DNA from 4 places in the Phyllobacterium zundukense genome. Region 4 is predicted to be linked to each of the others. Evidence: predicted binding sites of a transcription regulator. Region 4 holds the regulator's gene; each other region holds the start of a gene.

What was found. Region 4 encodes PhoB, which activates phosphate uptake and scavenging genes when phosphate is short. Its sites were predicted from a motif close to TGTCATNNANCTGTCAT; they were not measured.
Region 1: phnF (phosphonate metabolism transcriptional regulator PhnF) is a predicted target of PhoB. The motif match lies at 2,058-2,074, and genes of this name have one in related genera.
Region 2: phnF (phosphonate metabolism transcriptional regulator PhnF) is a predicted target of PhoB. The motif match lies at 2,902-2,918, and genes of this name have one in related genera.
Region 3: BLM14_RS25300 (LTA synthase family protein) is a predicted target of PhoB. The motif match lies at 2,046-2,062, and genes of this name have one in related genera.

The regions. Positions count from the first base shown of each region.
Region 1 is NZ_CP017943.1:247,609-252,533, forward strand. It holds gene BLM14_RS26850 (ABC transporter substrate-binding protein) at 1-356, opposite strand, end outside; gene BLM14_RS26855 (alkaline phosphatase family protein) at 488-2,002, opposite strand; gene phnF (phosphonate metabolism transcriptional regulator PhnF) at 2,114-2,848, shown strand; gene BLM14_RS26865 (TauD/TfdA dioxygenase family protein) at 3,341-4,273, opposite strand; gene BLM14_RS26875 (branched-chain amino acid transaminase) at 4,773-4,925, opposite strand, start outside.
Region 2 is NZ_CP017943.1:165,243-170,167, reverse strand. It holds gene BLM14_RS31605 (hypothetical protein) at 1-203, shown strand, start outside; gene BLM14_RS26495 (helix-turn-helix domain-containing protein) at 662-889, shown strand; gene BLM14_RS26490 (hypothetical protein) at 1,217-1,468, shown strand; gene BLM14_RS26485 (DUF6481 family protein) at 1,598-1,960, opposite strand; gene BLM14_RS26480 (ABC transporter substrate-binding protein) at 2,104-2,673, opposite strand; gene phnF (phosphonate metabolism transcriptional regulator PhnF) at 2,932-3,675, shown strand; partial or broken gene BLM14_RS26470 (amino acid ABC transporter ATP-binding protein) at 3,878-4,036, opposite strand; gene BLM14_RS26465 (DUF1045 domain-containing protein) at 4,305-4,925, opposite strand, start outside.
Region 3 is NZ_CP017942.1:468,783-473,707, forward strand. It holds gene BLM14_RS25285 (glutathione S-transferase family protein) at 27-674, shown strand; partial or broken gene BLM14_RS25290 (NAD(P)/FAD-dependent oxidoreductase) at 823-993, shown strand; partial or broken gene BLM14_RS25295 (YbhB/YbcL family Raf kinase inhibitor-like protein) at 1,257-1,693, opposite strand; gene BLM14_RS25300 (LTA synthase family protein) at 2,104-4,029, shown strand; gene BLM14_RS25305 (L,D-transpeptidase family protein) at 4,497-4,925, shown strand, end outside.
Region 4 is NZ_CP017940.1:296,603-301,527, reverse strand. It holds gene BLM14_RS01470 (AAA family ATPase) at 1-795, shown strand, start outside; gene BLM14_RS01465 (GNAT family N-acetyltransferase) at 796-1,242, shown strand; gene BLM14_RS01460 (vWA domain-containing protein) at 1,248-2,438, shown strand; gene phoB (phosphate regulon transcriptional regulator PhoB) at 2,443-3,129, opposite strand; gene phoU (phosphate signaling complex protein PhoU) at 3,148-3,879, opposite strand; gene pstB (phosphate ABC transporter ATP-binding protein PstB) at 3,958-4,731, opposite strand; gene pstA (phosphate ABC transporter permease PstA) at 4,798-4,925, opposite strand, start outside.

The DNA of each region.
Region 1 (4,925 bases), on a different replicon from region 4:
GAATAACCGAAGTTCTTCCAATCTGACTCGGAGTTGATAAAATCATCGAGTGGAACGGCTAGACCACGGTCAACAAAAACCTGAAGAAAGCTTGTTCCTTGAAAAGCTACGTCAGGAACTCCGCCGGTTATCGCTGCCCGCAGCATAAGCTGCGTCATATCAGCATAACCTTTGACATCTGACAGGTGTATGGTCGTGCCAGGGTGGGCAGCCTCGAAGCCCTTAACGATCTCCTCCATTGGCTTCTTAAGAATATAAGCGTTGGAATATAGTACGTTTAAGTCTTCCGCCGAGGCGTATGTCGAGAAAAGAGCGGGAAGGGAAACGGCTAGTACTTTTAAGATATTAACGGACATTCGGGTTTCTCCGTATTTAGTGGGGCTGATACTAACAGTCGATTTTCCGACGCGGATAATCGACAGAAGCGGTTCGACAAATTGGCACCTGCAAGCTGCGCTTGCGACGTCACTTCAATGTATCGCAAGTGCTAGATTGCGCTCGGATGCACCCAGCCGCCGTCGAGGTAAAGGGCGTCGTTGACACTGGTGCGTTGCAGTTTTTGGGAATAGTTCTTGAGGCCGGTCTCAAAGATCTGGGGTGTGCGGACTATGGGTAATGAGCTACCAGAGCTACCTGTACGGGGTTCGCGCAGAACCTCAGACAAAACACTGCCAGTCATGGTGTTGGGAATGGCCATGCCGATGAGCGAAAGGATGGTCGGCGTGATGTCGCATATGCCGGAGGGGATGTCGGAGACATAACCGCCGTCGAGGAAGGCAGAGCCGGCCACAATACCGACCGAGGCAAGCTCCTTCGGATGCAGACCACCATGCACGCCGAGACCCGGGCGCCGGTCATTGTCGTAGAAGGTGCCGCCGACCAATCCGAATTCATCGACGCTGTCGTCGGCGCGGAAGCAGAAATATACATCCGGCGCGCGCGGATGGTCGGCAAAGACGAGATGGCTGGCGAAACTGCCGGGCGCTATGCCTTCGACCTCGTTCTTTCCAGTCGTAAAGATCGGCCCCACCCATGGCTGTTCGACCAGCGCTTCGACCAGCCGGGTAAGCTGCGTGGTCGAGCGGTCCGTGAGGTAGAGCGCCCCCACCTGTCCAGGCACAACGACAACATTGACTCCGCTTCCGGGTGCTGTGGCCGGGCTGAAGCCTGCGGTCGTTAGACTGTCGGCGACCGAGACACGTGTATGGGCGGTAATGTGACCGTGATCCGAAAGCACAATGATTTGGACCCCGGCGGCCCTCCCTTCGGCTTTCCACCAGTCGAGAATGCGGCCGAACTCAGCATCACAGTGGTCAATCACCTGCCGGGTCTTGGCCCCTCCCGTGCCGTTGAAGTGCGACGAGGTATCTGGCTCGCCATAAGACAGTACGGTGACGTCCGGGGCATGCTCCGGCCAGAGATAATCGAGGAAGATCGAGGTAATCAATGTCTGTGCTTCGATGTCCGGCTCGCCCTGCGGCGGCACCGGCGGCAAAGGTCCGAAGCGGCGGGTAATTTCCGTCAGCGTGCTTTCCGGGGTGCAGGCTTCCGGGAAATGCCCAGAAATGCGGATATGGCCGAATTCCTCCGCCTTGTGATGGAAAAAACGCGTGGTGCCCGGCGTATTTGTGGCAAGCACGGCCAGGCTTTTTCCCGCCCGTCCTAAGATTTCGCCCAGCGTCGGCGAACTCATCAGCTTGCCGCCGCTTTCGCGGTTCAGCCGGTCGAGCAGGACGGCGTCGGACGTGTCCACGTATCGTTGCGGGGTAGTTCCACGATCGACATATTTGTTGCCGACCATGCCGTGTTGGCTGGAAGTGGCGCCAGTGACAAGACTGGGGAAAGCAACGCGGGTTTCGCTCGGATAAACTGTCCGTTGTGCGGCAAGGCTTGTGCCAAGAGCCCTTAGTCGCGCAATGTTTGGAGTCTGGGCAGAATCAATGAGGTCAGGACGCAAGCCATCGAAGCTCACAACAAGAAATTTAACAATTGAGGGATACATTTCGGTGCCATCTTTCGCGGTCTAGTGGTCTAGACCACATCAATAGAGCGCCTATATGACATCTGTGTGACAGCGCAAAACTTGACATAGAAGTTTAATAAGGAAGACGGAATGCAGAACGATGGTATGAACCTCTGGCGGCAAATGGGGGAAACCCTAGCTAACGAAATAACCAACGGAGTGTGGACGCCAGGTTCTCGAATTCCCTCCGCCCCTGATCTGGCCATTCGGTTTGGTGTAAACCGACATACCGCGCTGCGAGCTTTGGCTCACCTTCAAGACGAGGGGCTCGTACGAATCGAACGCGGAAGAGGTGCGTTCGTTGTAGAAGACGTTATATCTTATCGCATGGGACCAAGAACCCGGTTTGAGGAAAACTTGGTCGGGCTAAATAGAGTTCCGAGCCGGAAACTGATATCATTGGGCGACCTTCCGGCGGATGAAGCGGTCGCGGCGGGGCTGGGCATACCAGTCGGCCAAACCGCTACACTGGCAAGGCTTCTAGGAGAGGCCAATGGCCTTCCCCTTAGCTATGGGAGCAATTACTTTCCCACGTCACGGCTTCCCGGAATTTCCGAGGTGTTTCGTTCGGCTCAGCAGGAAGAAAAAGAACGCCTTTCGATAACTGCTTGTCTGCACCAAGTCGGGATTACTGATTTTCAGCGAAAGATGATGCGTGTGCGCTCGCGCCAGCCAACCAACGATGAGGCGCGCTATCTGAGGATGCCGCCGAATGAAAGTGTGCTGGAGGTGATCGTGACTAATGTCGATTCAGATGGCATTCCAGTTATGTATGCCGCTACCTGCTTTTGCTCGAGCCGCGTCGAATTCGTCATGGACATGTGATTATCATTTCAAAGGTCAAACCGCGCGCCGCCAGTCATGGCGCTGCACTGCTCGAGCGTAGTACCCTGACTGCTCCAATCGAACGTGTTTCGTTCTCATCTATGTCGTGCCAGAGAAGATCGGTAACTCTGATTCGACAGTTAGTACCTCTGAGTGCAGCGACCGAATAGCTTCGGCGGTTTGTTGTTGAGATCAGAGGACGCTGCCCTAACCCTTAGCTTCCTAACCTTCTTCTGCTTGCGCTACGCCCAGCCAGGCTGCGCGGCAAGCGGCGGCAACACATGCCAACGCAACTTTTCTGATAGAACTACCCACTGACTTCTCCATTTTCGACGACTTTGCCTATCCCTGCGCTGCTATTCCGGGCCAGGGCGATAATCCCCACAGGCCTGGATCCGACTCAACACGGGATGCATGAGACGTGAGGCTATGACGAACGAGGCCGCCATAGTCCGTGCGGGTGAAGTAGTCGTAGCCCACTAGCACGCGATGCTAAGCAGTCTTGGATTGCTCCACAGTCCTCAGTGCAAATGCGGGGATCGGAGTTTCTCCTTCCAAAGCGAGGTGAAACACTGTGCGTTCTTGGGTAGACTCCCAACCTTCGCGATTATGAAGAACGGCTCTGTTGTCGAAAATTACAAAGTCATTGGCTTCCAAAGCGGCGTGCCACTGGTCCGATAAAGAAAACACAGCCGCCCATAAGCGCTCCAATAAGTTCCTACTTTTCTCGGAAGAATAACCTTCAATCAAAGCGTCACGGCGCCTCGGCAGATAAAGGAAAGGTCGATTTGTGGACGGATGCAAACGAACGAGGGGGTGTCTTGGACCATCGGCTCGCTTTGCATCGTCTACCGATGCACCAGTCATGAATGTATTAAAATCTTGCGATCGATTATGGACGCTGAACACAGCTCGAAGTGTTGAAATCTCTTTTTTCAAATCTGAGGGCAAACTTTCGTAGAGGGTGTAGGTGTTCATAAAGCCCGTACGTGGGGGATTGTCTGGCGCGTTGCGCGCGTACAAGACAGAATATGCGTTCGGTCTTTCGCGGTGAGATCCATCGGTGTGCCAAATTTGCGCCGCGGCACCTTTATCGCCAACAGGGCGACCATCGGAAGCCGTCGCGTTGGACAAAACTTTAAGTTCTGCTCGACCACTCGGCTGGACTGAATCCATCTCTCCGGTGTTTTTACGATCCGACAGGATTTTTCCGAAAAGGGTGGCGAAACCTACTATCTCGTCATCAGTGAGGGATGGCTGGCGGAAGCGTAGCACAAGGAATTGATCCAAGGCTTGTCTCAACGATTGCACTGTAGCGACATCTGGTGACTTCACCAAATGCGCTACCGAAATGCCCGTTACGTCAGCACCTAAGAAAGGCGACGCCGGGGCAATAGTAATAACATCATTTTCTAATGTGCTCATTTGTTTCTCCTGGGTTTTCAAGCGGGTTTGTGCGGTGCCGCGCCCACACTATAGTGGGATGTCGCGACACAGCGCCGTAAGTTAGCGCGCCTGTGATCAGCAGGGCGGCATGAGGCTTCCCATCACGACGATGCGGTCAGGGTCGATGGCTCTCCAAACCGCCGTTCGCGAAGTGAGCCTGAACGAGGTCGTCGTAGCTCCGATTGGAATTGTCGAGTTCGACCTTAATTCCGGGATGGGTCCTCTCGAACTCCTCGGCCAGTTCCACCCACATAGCGTTAAGATCGGAGGATGCAGCTGTTACCCTGATCTTTCCAACCTCGTCGGCCGATGCGATGTGAACCTACAGCGACAAGATCGCCGCGGCGACTGGTACTGCAAGGAACTTACGTCTTGATGTCCACATATGAAACTCCCTCATGTTATGGTTGAAACTCTCGCGGAACTGCCAGGAACTGGGCCCTGCGCAAGAGTGATCCGGTGGCTCGCTGTTAGTCTGTCAATAGACCGGTGTCCTCCACTCGGGGTGGTTCCGGTCTTTCCCGGTGACGAGCGAGAAATAGATTTCCTGCAATTTCGTGGTCAGAGAGCCAGGCTGACCATCGCCAACGGGAAGGCGATCGATGGTCGTGATCGGCGCAATCTCAGCGCC
Region 2 (4,925 bases), on a different replicon from region 4:
CGAACGCAAGATCACCGCCTGCATTCCGTCAAGGGCCAACCAAACGCTCCCGATTCGACATGACCCTGTGCTCTACAAATAGCGCCACAAAATCGAAAACATGTTCGGAGGACTGGCGTCGTATTCACACCCGATATGACCGCTGCGCCCACACCTTTTTCTCAAGCATCTGCATTGCAGCAGCCGTCATCTTCTGGCTCTGATCAGTGAGTCCTGACCCTAGTCATTTGTGGACTTCCCCCTCGACTCGTATTTCCGAGATATTCCAGGCGAAGCAGCATTTCGAGTGACGGCTTGCCGTCGCCGCATTTGTCGGGGTAAGTGTTCCAAACCATTCAGCAAACGCTTTGTCGGCACCGCGGCGCCTGACGCGCCCACTGGCAGCGTAGGCGAGGTGACGTGACTTCCGTTCCGCCTGCGAAAGTGACCCATCGAGACGAATGAGCAGCTCGAAATCGTTATTCGTCAACTTCAACGTCTCCCTCTTCAAATCTTCACCGCGATCCATTGGCTCGTCCCAAAACTGCTTCAATCTAAGGCGCTCAGGCTACGGCCCGTAGGACGCGCGCATATATGGTGATACTTATAATATGCCTTAAAGTATATATTCAATATCCAATGATACGTGGCTATGCTCCTATGATCATGATTCATCATAGTGATGGACAAGATCGACGCTCATGCACTTCGTAAGATTCTGGCCCGCAACATGCGGATCCGGCGGGCGGAGCTGGATATCACTCAGGAGGAGGTCGCCTTGCGGACGGGGTTGACTCAAGCCTACCTCAGCGGCATTGAGCGAGAGAAACGAAACGTCTCCCTGGACAACATTCAAAAAATCGCCACGGCTCTCGAGACAACTGGGTCGGCGTTGCTCCACATCCGTTAGGAACATCGGTGAGGCGCGATCGTTCTGCAAGCGCCCTAACCAAGCCTTCGAGACGAACGGAGTTGAACTCGCGACTTGCATTTTCAAAGCATAAGGCGCCTGCAAAATACGCGCTGATTCCGGGTTTGTTCAAACTCACAGCGTGCATAACCTTTCCTTTAAAACTTTCGACTCTAGACTGACGAATTGCGGCATCGAGTGCTTGATACGCTCATCAAGCGATTTCACGGTCTCGGCAAGGACGGCGAACACCTCACGCGCCGCTTGCGGAAAATCACTCCCGGGGTCCTTCACCTGTTCAATGAGCTTGGCGATATGAGCGGGGCCTTGGACGACCAGCCCGTATTCGGCCAGATGACCCGTGATGGCAAAACGATTGGTGATACCGCCGCCTCAAAGAACACATACGAATCCGGAACGCTTTACCGATTGCCAGAAGGCAATCGAGGATCAACTGTTGAACTGCTGGGCGCGGCGGGTGATGCCGGTTGGAGAAATTCCGAGATCATCGCAGCGATCATTGCGGTCGCGGAAAAAAACCCAGCTGGCGCAAGACAAATTCGTCGGTCCGTCCGTTGATTTATATCTAAAGAAATTCATGAAGGAGCGTGACCGAGCGGGTCGTTTACTGACGCGGATATCAGCCTGTAAACGCGTCGTCTGCCGATTTCCGCCCGTAGGCAACTGGGTGATTTGCTCTGTCGGTATTCAGCGGTGCTTGGCTTTGCGGGCAGCATAGCGTCGATCGCGTTCCGCCTTCCGTTCGGCTTCATCGGTAAGAATGCGTGCGATGCGATCTCTTGCGTCAGCTTCGCGTGCGTCGGCCTCCGCTGAGGCGGCACGAGCGATGGCGTCAGCCTCTGCAGTCCGACGAGCGAGGTCTTCCTGCACTGATCGTTCCCGATCTGCTCGTCTGGCTTCACGTGCCGCGGCAATTGCTTCCCGTTCAGTGCGTTTGGCAATCATATCAGGGTCACTCGGTTTTGGCGCGGCCCCGAACTTCTTTAGAAGCTGCTCCTTCGCCTGCGCTGCGGCTGCACGGCGTTCACTCAATTCTTTGAGGTTTTTCAAACGATAGTCGTCCTATGGGTGTATGCAATGGTTTTTGCTTCTAAAACCGATTGCCGATGAAAAAGGCCAGGCACGAGCCCAGCCTTTGTTTGTATTTGGCCATCGCCGTGGCCATTCCAAGGCCGCCGCTGATTACGCAGCGCTCAACTGATCTGCTGACAACTTACCTCGTCCAGATAAGGCTTGCCATCTTGCCAGTAGTTTTGATTGCGACGGTAAACATTGACGCCCGCCGGATTCAGGCCGTCTGCTACAAAAGGACCGGTGCCCAACGGCTTGTCAAAGGTCGAAAAGCCCTCCGGGAAGATGTAGAATCGGTCCTGCGCCAGCAACAGAGGGAAGTCTGCATCGGGGCGCGAGAGAACAAACCGCAGTGTATAAGGATCGTCCTCGACAATTTCGGTGATATGTTCGAGAAGGACGCGGAGCGGAGATTGTGACGCCGGGTCGCGAAGACGGTTCAACGAATAGGTGACATCCTTTGCCGTCAGGCTCTTGCCGTTGTGGAACTCGACACCGCGACGCAGTTTGAAAACCCATCCATCGACCTTGTTGTTGACCGGTTCCCTGCTCTCGGCCAGCATCGGAACGGTGTTGAGGCGGCTGTCGACGCCCACCAATGTTTCTCCGACCATCGCGTAGGCAAAGTAAACGCTGAAGGACGCGACTTTGGTGGGGTCGAGTAGCGAAGACGATGCAGTCTCCTGCAACATGATTCGTAGGCGACCGCCCTTGGTCGGCGTGGAACTTGTTGCGCGAGACTTGGTCGGGCGATCGCCGCAAGAGCGGAGGCACCGAGTGAGATGTTGAACGTGCGGCGGGAAATAGGATGATTGAGCATTGCCGAATCCATTATTTGAGGAGACTTTGCATGCGCGCGTTTAGCTGACTTGATCTGTTGCATTGCCGGGGCGCTGGACAACTCGTATACACGAGTTGTCGTGACAGACGCATGACAGAGAGGGTAATTTATGAGCTCACGCCCGTCCGGGACGTCAGAACAACCCCGTTGGAAGACGATCGTCGAGACCTTGCATCGCGAGATTCTCGAAGGCGAGTTCGATGAGGAAGGGCGACTGCCAGCCGACACGAAAATCGCCGAACGCTTTGGGGTCAGTCGTATGACCTCGCGCAAGGCGCTCGCAATCCTTCAGAACAAAGGACTCATCCGGATAGAGCACGGCCGCGGCGCATTCATCGAAAGCGATGTCCTCGAATATCGCATGGCCTCACGCATTACATTCCCTCAGAATGTTCGGGCCAACAACCAGCTGCCAAGCCGAAAGCTGATCTCCGCCGAGAGCAGGTCGGCTGACGGATGGGTGTGTTCCTGCCTCGATCTTGCTCCCGGAACAACCGTACTGGCCGTTCAGCTAATCGCGGAAGGCAACGGTCGACCGGTGGCATTCAGCACCAATTTCCTGGATTTGCCCAGGTTTTCGGGTTTCGTGGAGGCGATGGGCCAAGAGGCGGATGTCGAATCCGCCTTGGCGAAATTTGGATTTGCCTCTTTGTGGCCCGGCACTGCCAAGGTGATCGCGCGAATGCCGACAGAAGAGGAGTCCAAACTTCTTGATCAATCCCTGTCGAGACCGGTTGTCGAGAAGAAAGCCGTGGAAATGGACGAGAAGGGCAGACCTGTTTGGTGCCATGTGACCTGCTACGCTGCGGACCGGATTCAGTTCGTTTTCGATGGTGCAGAGCCAGGCAAATAGGCTGGCATTCTAACCAGCTGCGAAGACATCGATCGCGATTTGGCGAATCGCTTTTGCCGAGAAGATCGCGGCAAAAACTCAATCTCAGTTTCAAGCCGAGCCTTCCGGAAAACCGCCTAAGACTTCTCACACAGTCTGCGGGAGATTTGCGACAACGACGTTCGTCAGCATTCGGCCCCGAAGCAGACTTTGAAACTAAAGCTTAATGCAGGATCTGCCCGAGAAACTTCCTAGTGCGCTCGTGCTGGGGAGCGTCGAAGAACGCCGAAGGCTTGTTTTGTTCGACGACGCTTCCCCCATCCATGAATATGACTCTGTCCGCCACCTGGCGGGCAAACCCCATCTCGTGGGTAACGCAGATCCTCCTGCTTGTGGTGTATTCCTTCAGTGATCGTCAGCCTCCGCCCGGCGACACACCGGCGGCGATCGCAACAAGGTTGCTTGTCAGCGCCTTTCCTTTAGCCTCCGGGCGGCCCGGGTTGTCGATGGCGACAATCTCCGGTCCTGTGACTGAAACGCCGGGGCTACGCGCCAGAAAGCCTGTGTGGAATAGTCGAGAAAGCTGTCCCTGCCCGCCGCGGTGGGACCTACGATGAGGAGGAGTGTTCCGCGATCTGCACCGGCGCAGATCATCCCGTTGCCTTCATCTGTTCTCGTGTCCAAAGAGGAAACCGCGTTCGCGCCAGAAAATCGCCTCCTGGATTGTCCTGAACGAACAACGTCAGCGCGTCGATGTAAAAGTCTTCTGCAAGCAGCAGCGGGTCGAACATCGCCTTGAGCTGTTCGCCTACTGCCTCACGCCGGCTGGCTTGCACCGGTCCGGTCAGGGTCATGTGGAAGCGGAAGCGATCGAATACATACGGATAGCCCCACAGGACCAGATTGGTAGTCTCGACGTCATCGAGGTCGGAGCGGAGGTGGCGTTGAAGCTCGGCTTCGTTCAACGGTGCTCGGAACTCGTCTAGGTCGCCTACCGCCCGCGAGGCGAGCCCACCGGAAAATGGCGTGCCGGTGCTCGGGACAAGCGCAAAGAAATTACCGACCCGCGCAACACTCAGAGGGCCGATTGGGCAGATTGGCCGCTTGGCGCAGAAACTGCGGACGGCGGCCTCAAGTTCTTCGGCTGTGCGATCTTCGCGCAAACGGAACGGCGCCTTGATAGTCGCGTGGAAGCCGTAGCGTCTCGGCTCAGCGGTCAGCGCCTGATCACAGCCTGATGCTTGGCTAGACTCATCGCAGTTGTGGGAAAA
Region 3 (4,925 bases), on a different replicon from region 4:
AGACAGTCAAACTATGGAGAACAGCGATGACTATTACAATTACGGCCTTTGAACGGTCGCCCGATGGCGGCAAGGGTCTGGCGCGTGACATGCGCGTTCGCTGGGCGCTTGAAGAAGTGGGCCAGCCTTACGATGTTCGTCTTCTTTCGTTTAAAGCTATGAAGGAACCCGCACATCTAGCGGTTCATCCTTTCGGGCAGATTCCGACCTACGAAGAAGGCGATCTCGGCTTGTTCGAGACGGGGGCGATCGTGTTCCATATCGCGGAGCGCCATGCGGGCCTGTTGCCAGACGATGCGAATGCCCGGGCGCGCGCGATCACATGGATGTTCGCCGCGCTCAGCACGGTGGAGCCGCCGATCCTTGAACTCGGAACCGCTAGGCTCCTTGAGGGCGACAAGTCCTGGTCCGCGCAACGCATGCCTCTCGTCGAGGATCGCGTCCGTAACCGGCTGGGCCAACTTTCCCGTCGCCTTGGCGATGCCGACTGGCTCGATGGCGCGTTCAGCGCGGGCGACCTGATGATGGTGTCGGTGCTGCTCAAGTTGACAGCGTCGGGTGTGCTGGACGAATACCCGAACCTCTCCGCCTATGTGGCCCGCGGCGAAGCGCGGCCCGCCTACAAGCGTGCCTTCGACGCGCAATTGGCTATCAACAAGCCACCGGCCGGCTGATTGAGGTCCGGCTCGAAGTCGTCATCCGAGTTTTTCGTTCAGTTTATGGGTCCTGACCCTAGCTACCACGCCAAGGATATGTTGCTGGACTGGCCAAATGACGACGCCTAGCCTCGCTGGGTATGAAGCTCGCACGGGTGTCGCATTAATGACCAAACCTGACAGTCCGGATTTTGTGGCGCAGGAAACGCTGCGCTTGATCGGCGACGCACCGCCGAACTGGGTTCCCGATTTTGATGGGATTGATCACAACGTCACGATTGTTGGTGGCGGGCAGACAGGGGCAACTTTTGCCTTCGCACTGAGGCGCGCGGGTATTGCCAGCTCGTGAGACGCGCGGGCGATAGTCAGTGAAGTTTGGACATTGCGCCAGATTTGCCGAAGACGCCGGAGCCGCGACGCTCACGGGAAGCGCGCTTGGCCTTGCCACGGTCGGGATCACCCAGGAGCTCGCCAAGGCAAGATCAGGAAATTTTATTCCACACTCAGAAAATTTTGCGACAGAACCAAGTAAAGGCCACGCCATTGTTGGCGTAGCCCTTCATGATGCCATTAAGCGGCCGATTCAGCGGCTACGGATTACTACACTTCAAATGTTCCGGTCAGAGTCGCCTCCGCAAGCATGTGTTTGCGGGCTGCCTCCCACATCAACTTGGATAGGCTTGAGACACGAAGAGCGGCCAAACGAAAGTGGTAATGGTGAACGCCGTGACCCTTTGGGCGGTTGGGGCCCATCCTAACGCGCATTGCCAAAGTCGTTTTCTGAAAAACGCGGTGCCGGGCCTGGAATAGTATCGGCACTTTCGGGTAATCCATCCCAGGTCGGCCGAATGTTGAATATCCCGCAATGTCGAAAGAGCCCGCTTGGCGCGTCACGGTCTTCAACAACCAGCACCAAACTTCGTATCGCATCAGGGACACCGTTCCACTTCAATGGTGGAAACAGGTTGTCATGGGTTCGGATTTTGGGGAATCTGATCGCCATCCGCAAATGCTGGACTCAGTAGCGTCAGGGCCATTGGGAATTCCTTCAAGGTGTTCTGATTGATAATTGCACGCGTGCGGCCTCCTTTTAGCGAAGACCGTGCCCGGTTGGACTTGTTCTACCGGTACTGTCCCAACATGCGAGGAACGAAATTGTTCCAAGAAAATGACGGCAAAGGAACCATCGAGGGTGCCGTTACGCCTTATGATAGCCGAAAATTGGCACCTACGTCTTTTTTGACCTAATCGTTCTCGAACCGCGGCGTGACACACTCTGCTGAACAATCAGTCACTGATTTCGCGCTTATGTAACAGTGTTTCTGCATTCGTGATCGGTTCTTGCCGAAGCGACGGCATTCCTCGTTTCCAGAGAGCACACGCTGTTATATGACGATTTGATGACGATTATGTAACGACCATCGTCGCCAACGGCGGGAGACAGCTATTGGCCGAGAGAGTCCGGCAGATTGAGCCTGAAACGGATGGCATTGAGCGGCCGGAGAAAGTGTCCGTCCTGTCGCATGCGCTCACAGGTTCATTGCGCATCGCCGACTATCTTATCGCGACGTGCGTGCTGTCAACTATCCTGGTCTTCTTAATTGAAATCATCGCGCGCGGTTCTTTTGTGGACACAATTCTGTTCTTTGAGCAGACAAATCGCCCGGCATGGACGACCGTTGGCATCTATGCGTGCATAGTAATCGGTCTTGATGCGGTTTTGGGACGCTCGCACCACGGGCTGCTGTTGATCGCGCCCCTTGCTTTGCTGTTTGCATGGATCGGTCGGCAGAAAGCGCTCTATCTTGGCGACCCGATTTATCCTTCTGATTTTCTTTATTCGCGTCAACTCGTTGACCTGTTTCCCCTTCTTGCGCGCGAGCGGCCTTGGACGGCAATGGGTATCGTCGTCGCTGCGGTCATCGCCCTGGTTCTGCTTGTCTTCCTCTGGCATCTCTTGCGCCGACGCGCATTGCCTCTGAACTTAAAAGCAAGGCTTTGGCGACTTGGGATAACCATCCCCTTGCTGGCGGTTTTTGTTTCGGCGATGGACCATTCCACGTTTTCCTGGACTAGGGACCGTCTGCGGGTGCTGCCCATCATGTGGGACCAGAAAGAGAACTATGCCTACAACGGCTTTACTATGGCCTTCGCCCTCAACGTTCCAATGGCTAATGTAACGGCCCCAGAAGGCTATTCGGCACAAGCGATCGAGGCGATTGCGGCACCGTCATCTACCGCTTTCACCGCCTCGGAAAAGCCCGACATCATCATGGTGATGAGCGAATCGTTCTGGGACCCGACCCGGTTGCCCGGAGTGGATTTCAATCGGGATCCCATTCCTGCCGTCCGCGCCAATCAGACGGGCGCAATCTTTTCGCCGGAATTCGGCGGCATGACGGCCAATGTGGAATTCGAGGCGCTTACCGGCTTCTCCAATGCATTCCTGCCCTATGGCAGCATTCCATACCAGCAATATGTGCGACAGCCATTGCCCTCCCTGGCGACATTCTTGAAGAGCGCGGGCTATGTGACCAAGGCGATCCATCCCTTTCGCCAATGGTTCTGGAATCGCCGCAACGTTTATGAAGCCTTCGGTTTCGACACCTTCATGTCCGAGGGAAATCTGCCAAAGCTTGCCGAGCGCGGCCCGCTTGTGTCCGATCAGGCCCTGACCGAAGAGATCATCAGGCAAGCCGACGAGATGCAACAACCGTTGTTCTTCTTCGCCGTCACGTTGCAAGGCCATGGTCCTTACGAACCGCACCGGTACAAGGATCCGTCGATCGACGTGACGACACAAGCCGGCGAAGCCGCACGTGCGACAATTCGTACGTTTGCCGAAGGTGTATCGGATGCCGATAGCAGCCTCAGGTATTTGATGAATTGGGCCAACAAACGCGAGCGTCCCACAATCCTCGTTTTCTTTGGCGATCATCTGCCTCCGCTCGGACAGGCTTACGTAGCAACCGGCTATATGAGAGAGCGGATCGCCGATCGGCGGGCACCATTTTCCGACATGCTGAAACAGCATGAGACGCCTCTGGTCATCTGGTCAAACCGCACCGGAACGGTTTTTGGCGTCGGCACCGTTAGCCCCGTATTCCTTCCGTTGCATGTGCTCGAACTTGCCGGCATCGGCCATCCCTATTATACGGGTTTTCTCGGTTCGGTCCGCGACCATTACAAAGTCATCGACCGGCACATTCTGTGGTCTTCCGACGACGAGGCTAAGGAAAATTGGGCGGGGAACCCGCATATAAACCCGTGGATCGCAAATTTTCGCCTGCTGCAATATGACATGATGTTCGGCGCACAGCACGGTACGAATAGGTTCTTCCCCGAAATGAATGCACATCAACCAGCGATGTGAGATGGCGCTCGGACGCTCAATGCGTATTGAGTTACATGAGAGCTGCCACGGTGGAGTGGCTATCCGCTCGTCTATACGTATTCAACGGCACGGTGGTTGCCCACCAATGAGCGGTTGGGTTCCGGTGTGTTGCTGGCAGTACGCGTTAGCGATGTGACAGCCCCTGTTTGATTCCTCTAATGAATTTTAACCATCCCGCGATTTATTGATGCTCTTCGACGGCTGATGCAAATTTGCTGTAGGGAAAACCAGAACAGATCTTGGAGCTCAGAGCTCGCGAACAAGATCTGGACCAATCCGCGGATCACCGCACCGACTAGCGGTCGCTCGAAATGCCGCAATCAAAGGCCCCACCGAAGAGCGTACTTGATCACACGTTCACGCAAAAGACTTCTTAACAACGGGCGGCAACCACAGAAGAACAATTATTTTCGGAACATCTTCATCGCAACTCCATTTGAGCGAACATGAAAACATTTGTTGGAATGTCAACGTTCTTTCTGATCGTTTCCGTTATCGTCGCTGAAGCCGCAGACGTCAAACCCGACGCGATCAATTCTGCATCCCTGTCCACAATCCCGGCGGAGCGCGCTTCCAAACCATCAGCGGATCCCGATCCTGCGATCGTCCGCCTTCAGGTTCTCCTCGACCGCGCGGGTACATCGCCGGGCGTGATCGACGGCATTTATGGAAAGAACGTTATCAAGGCGGTGGCCAGTTTCGAAAAGATGACGGGGATGCCCCCGGACGGCGCAATCGACCCCGAGGTAATCAGCAGGCTGGAGACGGGTGGCTCGATTATCGGCACCTACACGGTCACGGCCGACGACGCGAAAGGCCTCGTGGACCATATTCCCGCAGACTACGGCGAAAAGGCGAAGATGCCCAGCTTGGGT
Region 4 (4,925 bases):
ATGATCGCGGTGAATGCCGCGATTGCACTGGAACGCCCGCTGCTCGTCAAGGGTGAACCGGGAACCGGCAAGACGGAACTTGCGCGCCAGATCGCCGCTGCGCTTAACCTCGATCTCATCGAATGGAACGTCAAATCCACAACCAAGGCGCAGCAGGGCCTCTATGAGTACGACGCCGTCAGCCGCTTGAGGGATTCGCAGCTTGGCGATGCGCGCTTCAATGAGATCAGGAACTATATCAAGCCGGGGAAGCTATGGAACGCCTTCACCGCAGACCAGAAAGTCGTGCTCCTGATCGATGAGATCGACAAGGCCGATATCGAGTTCCCCAATGATTTGCTGCAGGAACTCGATCGCAACGAGTTCTTTGTCTATGAGACCGGCGAAACCATTCAGGCCGTGCACAGGCCCATCGTCATCATCACTTCGAACAATGAGAAGGAGCTGCCCGACGCCTTTCTGCGCCGCTGCTTCTTCCACTACATCAAATTCCCCGATGTCGACACGCTGACCAGGATCGTCGAGGTGCATTATCCCGGCATCAAGAAGAACCTCGTTCGCGCCGCCCTCACCCAGTTCTACGAAATTCGCGAGGTTGCTGGCTTGAAGAAGAAGCCCTCAACCTCCGAGGCGCTGGACTGGATCAGGCTGCTCGTTGCCGACGATGTTGCACCCGAGGATCTGCGCGCCGACCCGAAAAATGCTTTGCCCAAACTGCATGGGGCGCTTCTGAAAAACGAGCAGGACGTACACCTGTTCGAACGACTGGCATTCATGGCGAGGAGACAGGGATAAATGAGCGTTGAAATCCGCCCATTGCAGACATCCGACGAGACCGAATGGCGCCGGCTGTGGACTGGCTACCTGACCTTCTATGAGACCACAGTTGCGGAAGAAGTCTATCAGACCACATTCGCCCGGCTGACTTCCGGCGCCGACCACGAATATCGCGGTTTCATCGCGGAACTTGACGGTAAGCCGGTTGGCCTCACCCATTATCTGTTTCATCGCCATTGCTGGAGCATCGAGAACGTCTGTTATCTCCAGGATCTCTACGCCGATCCGGAAGTCCGCGGCAAAGGTATCGGCCGCGCCCTCATCGAGGCAGTCCACGCCGAAGCAACCAAGGCCGGCGCACATTCGGTTTACTGGACGACCAACCAGAACAACACGACGGCCCGCCAACTCTATGACCGTATCGCCAAGGTCACGCCTTTCATCAAATATGTGAAGATGGTCTAGAGGCGATGTTCATCCCCTTCTTCCTGGAACTCAAAGCGGCGAAAATTCCCGTATCCCTGGGGGAATATCTGACGCTGCTCGAGGGGATGGATGCGGGGCTCGTGACCTATGACGTTGAAGGGTTCTACTATCTCGCCCGCTCCGCGCTGGTGAAGGACGAGCGGCACATGGACCGCTTCGACCAGGTTTTCGGCCATGTCTTCAAGGGCATCGAAGCCTTGCATGGCGAAGGTGCCGTCGACGTGGCCAATCTTCCGGAGGAATGGCTGCGGCGACTGGCGGAAAAACACCTGACCGAGGAAGAGAAAAAACTGATCGAAGCACTTGGCGGCTTCGACAAGCTGATGGAAACCCTGCGTCAGCGCCTCGAGGAACAGCAGGGCCGTCATCAGGGTGGGTCGAAATGGATCGGTACGGCAGGCACGTCACCCTTCGGCGCCTATGGCTATAACGCGGAAGGCGTGCGGATCGGCCAGGACGAAAGCCGCCATCACCGGGCAGTCAAGGTCTGGGACAAGCGGGAGTTCAAGAACTTCGATGACAGTGTTGAGCTCGGCACGCGCAACATCAAGGTTGCACTGAAGCGACTGCGGCGCTGGGTGCGCGAGGGCGCCGAGGACGAACTGGATCTCTCGGGAACAATCAGATCCACCGCGGAACACGGCTATCTGGATGTGCAGATCCGGCCGGAGCGGCGCAATCATGTCAAGCTGCTGATGTTCTTTGATGTCGGCGGTTCCATGGACGAGCATATCAAGATCGCCGAAGAGCTGTTCTCAGCCGTGCGCTCCGAGTTCAAGCACATGGAGTATTTCTACTTCCATAATTGCCTTTATGAGGCTGTGTGGAAGGACAACCGCCGCCGCTATACCGAAAGCATCCCGACGCAGGATGTCATCCATAAATATGGATCGGACTACAAGGTGATCTTCGTCGGTGACGCGGCGATGGCGCCCTATGAAGTCTCGCATTCTGGGGGTTCCGTCGAACACTGGAACGAGGAAGCCGGTGCTGTCTGGCTCACACGTGTGCTCGACCAATGGAAGAATACGGTCTGGCTCAATCCCACCAAGGAAGCCTATTGGAACTACACGGCATCGACGTCCATGATCCGCGGAATTTTCGCGCAGCGGATGTATCCGCTTACCCTTTCAGGCATCGAGACCGCGACCCGCGAACTCTCGCGTAAGCACTGAACGCTCAGCCGAACGAATACCCGGCGCCGCGTACGGTGCGGATCGGGTCGATCGAACGGCCAATATTGATCGCCTTGCGCAGCCGTCCGACATGCACGTCGACCGTGCGGTCATCGACATAGATATCCGCGCCCCAGACATTGTCGAGCAGCTGGCCGCGTGAGAACACCCGTCCCGGCGACTGCATCAGGAATTCCAATAGGCGGAATTCCGTCGGCCCGAGCTTCAGTTCACGTTCCTTGCGGAATACGCGGTGCTGCTCACGGTCGAGCTTCAGGTCGCCGAAGCTCAGAACATGCGAAAGAAGACTCGGATTGACGCGGCGTAGCATCGCCTTGATGCGGGCGAGAAGCTCCGGCGTCGAGAACGGCTTGACCATATAGTCGTCCGCACCGGTCGCCAGACCCCGCACCCGCTCGCTTTCCTCACCGCGTGCCGTCAGCATGATGATCGGCAGGATTTCCGTCTCGCGCCGGGCTCGGAGGCGCCGGCAAAGCTCGATGCCGGAAAGACCGGGCAGCATCCAGTCAAGGATCAGAAGATCCGGCACCTTCTCGCGCAACGCAATTTCCGCTTCGTCGCCGCGCGTGATCGTCTCAACAATATAGCCTTCAGCTTCAAGATTGTACCGGAGAAGGACGCTCAAAGCTTCCTCGTCCTCCACAACGGTGATTTTGGGGGCTATCGCCATGGCTCGTTCTATCCTGGATTACGATTGTCTGGCTTCGTCGACGACGATGCTGTGAGTCTGGTCTTCCTTCGGTCGCTCGGCCGGCAATTGCGAACCGGTGACGATGTAATAGACGGTCTCGGCAATATTGGTAGCGTGGTCGCCAATACGCTCGATGTTCTTGGCGCAGAACAGAAGGTGCGTGCAAGCCGAGATGTTGCGCGGATCTTCCATCATGTAGGTCAGTAGTTCGCGGAACAGCGAGGTATAGAGCGCGTCGATCTCGTCATCGCGTTCACGCACAATGTTTACCTGCTGGACAGAACGTGTCGCATAGGCATCCAGCACATCCTTGAGCTGCGTCAGGGCCAGTTCGGCGATAGTCTGCAGACCGCGATAAACCGACAGCGTCTGCCGGGTATCGGTAACGGCAACGACCCGCTTGGCGATGTTTTTGCCGAGATCGCCGATGCGCTCGAGATCCGAGGAAATACGGATCGTGCCGATGATCTCGCGCAGATCGATAGCCATCGGCTGACGCTTGCCAATGATGGTAATGGCCTTTTCATCGATTTCCCGTTGACCGGCATCGAGGATCAGATCGTCCGAAATCACGCGCTGTGCCAGCGCGTTGTCGGAATTGACCATCGCGGTGACCGCCTGTTCGACCATCCGTTCCGCATGACCGCCCATCTCTGCGATCTTGTGCGTCAGGAACTTCAGTTCATCGTCGTAGGAACGCACAGTATGCTGGGCCTGCTGTTCGGTCATGTTCTTACCCTCGTTTCCTCACTGCGACGAGCGTCTTAACGAACGCACAAAGGACGCAGTAACAATTTGAATACTCAATCAGCCGAAGCGCCCGGTGATATAGTCTTGTGTTCGCTTTTCTGACGGATTGGTGAACATCATTTCCGTATCGCCCACCTCTACCAGATTGCCGAGATGGAACATGGCTGTCCGCTGCGAAACACGGGCTGCCTGCTGCATCGAATGCGTCACGATGACGATCGTGTAGTTCTGGCGCAATTCGTCAATCAGTTCTTCGACCTTGGCTGTAGCAATAGGATCAAGCGCCGAGCACGGTTCATCCATCAAAATGACTTCCGGGCTGACGGCGATGGCGCGCGCAATGCAAAGGCGCTGCTGCTGACCACCGGACAGACCGGTTCCCGCCTCGTGCAAGCGATCCTTCACCTCGTCGAACAGGCTGGCGCGGCGCAAGCTCTTCTCAACGATTTCCTCGAGCTGCTGGCGATTCTTGGCGAGGCCGTGAATACGCGGGCCGTAGGCGACATTTTCGAAGATGGACTTCGGAAAGGGGTTAGGCTTCTGGAACACCATGCCGACACGGGCGCGTAGTTCCACAACATCGATCTTCGGATTGTAGATATCCTCGTCATCGAGCGTGATCTTGCCGCCGATCTTGCAGCCTTCAATCGTGTCATTCATACGATTCAGACTGCGCAGGAAGGTGGACTTGCCGCAACCGGATGGTCCGATAAGCGCCGTTACCATCTTCTCGGGCACATCGAGGTTGACGCCGAACAGGGCCTGTTTGTCGCCATAATGAACGGTGACATCCTTGCCCTGCATCTTGATCGCATTCACCTGAGCGTTCATTTTTTCATTTACCGCTTTTTCGAGATTTCGTTCCGTCATCAGGTTCATAGCCAGAGCCTTTCCCTTTTACCAGCGACGCTCGAAGCGGCGACGCAGAATGATAGCTGTGATGTTCATGACCGCGAGGAAAAGCAACAACACGATGATGGCGCCGGACGTCCGTTCGACGAAAGCGCGTTCCGCCTCATTCGCCC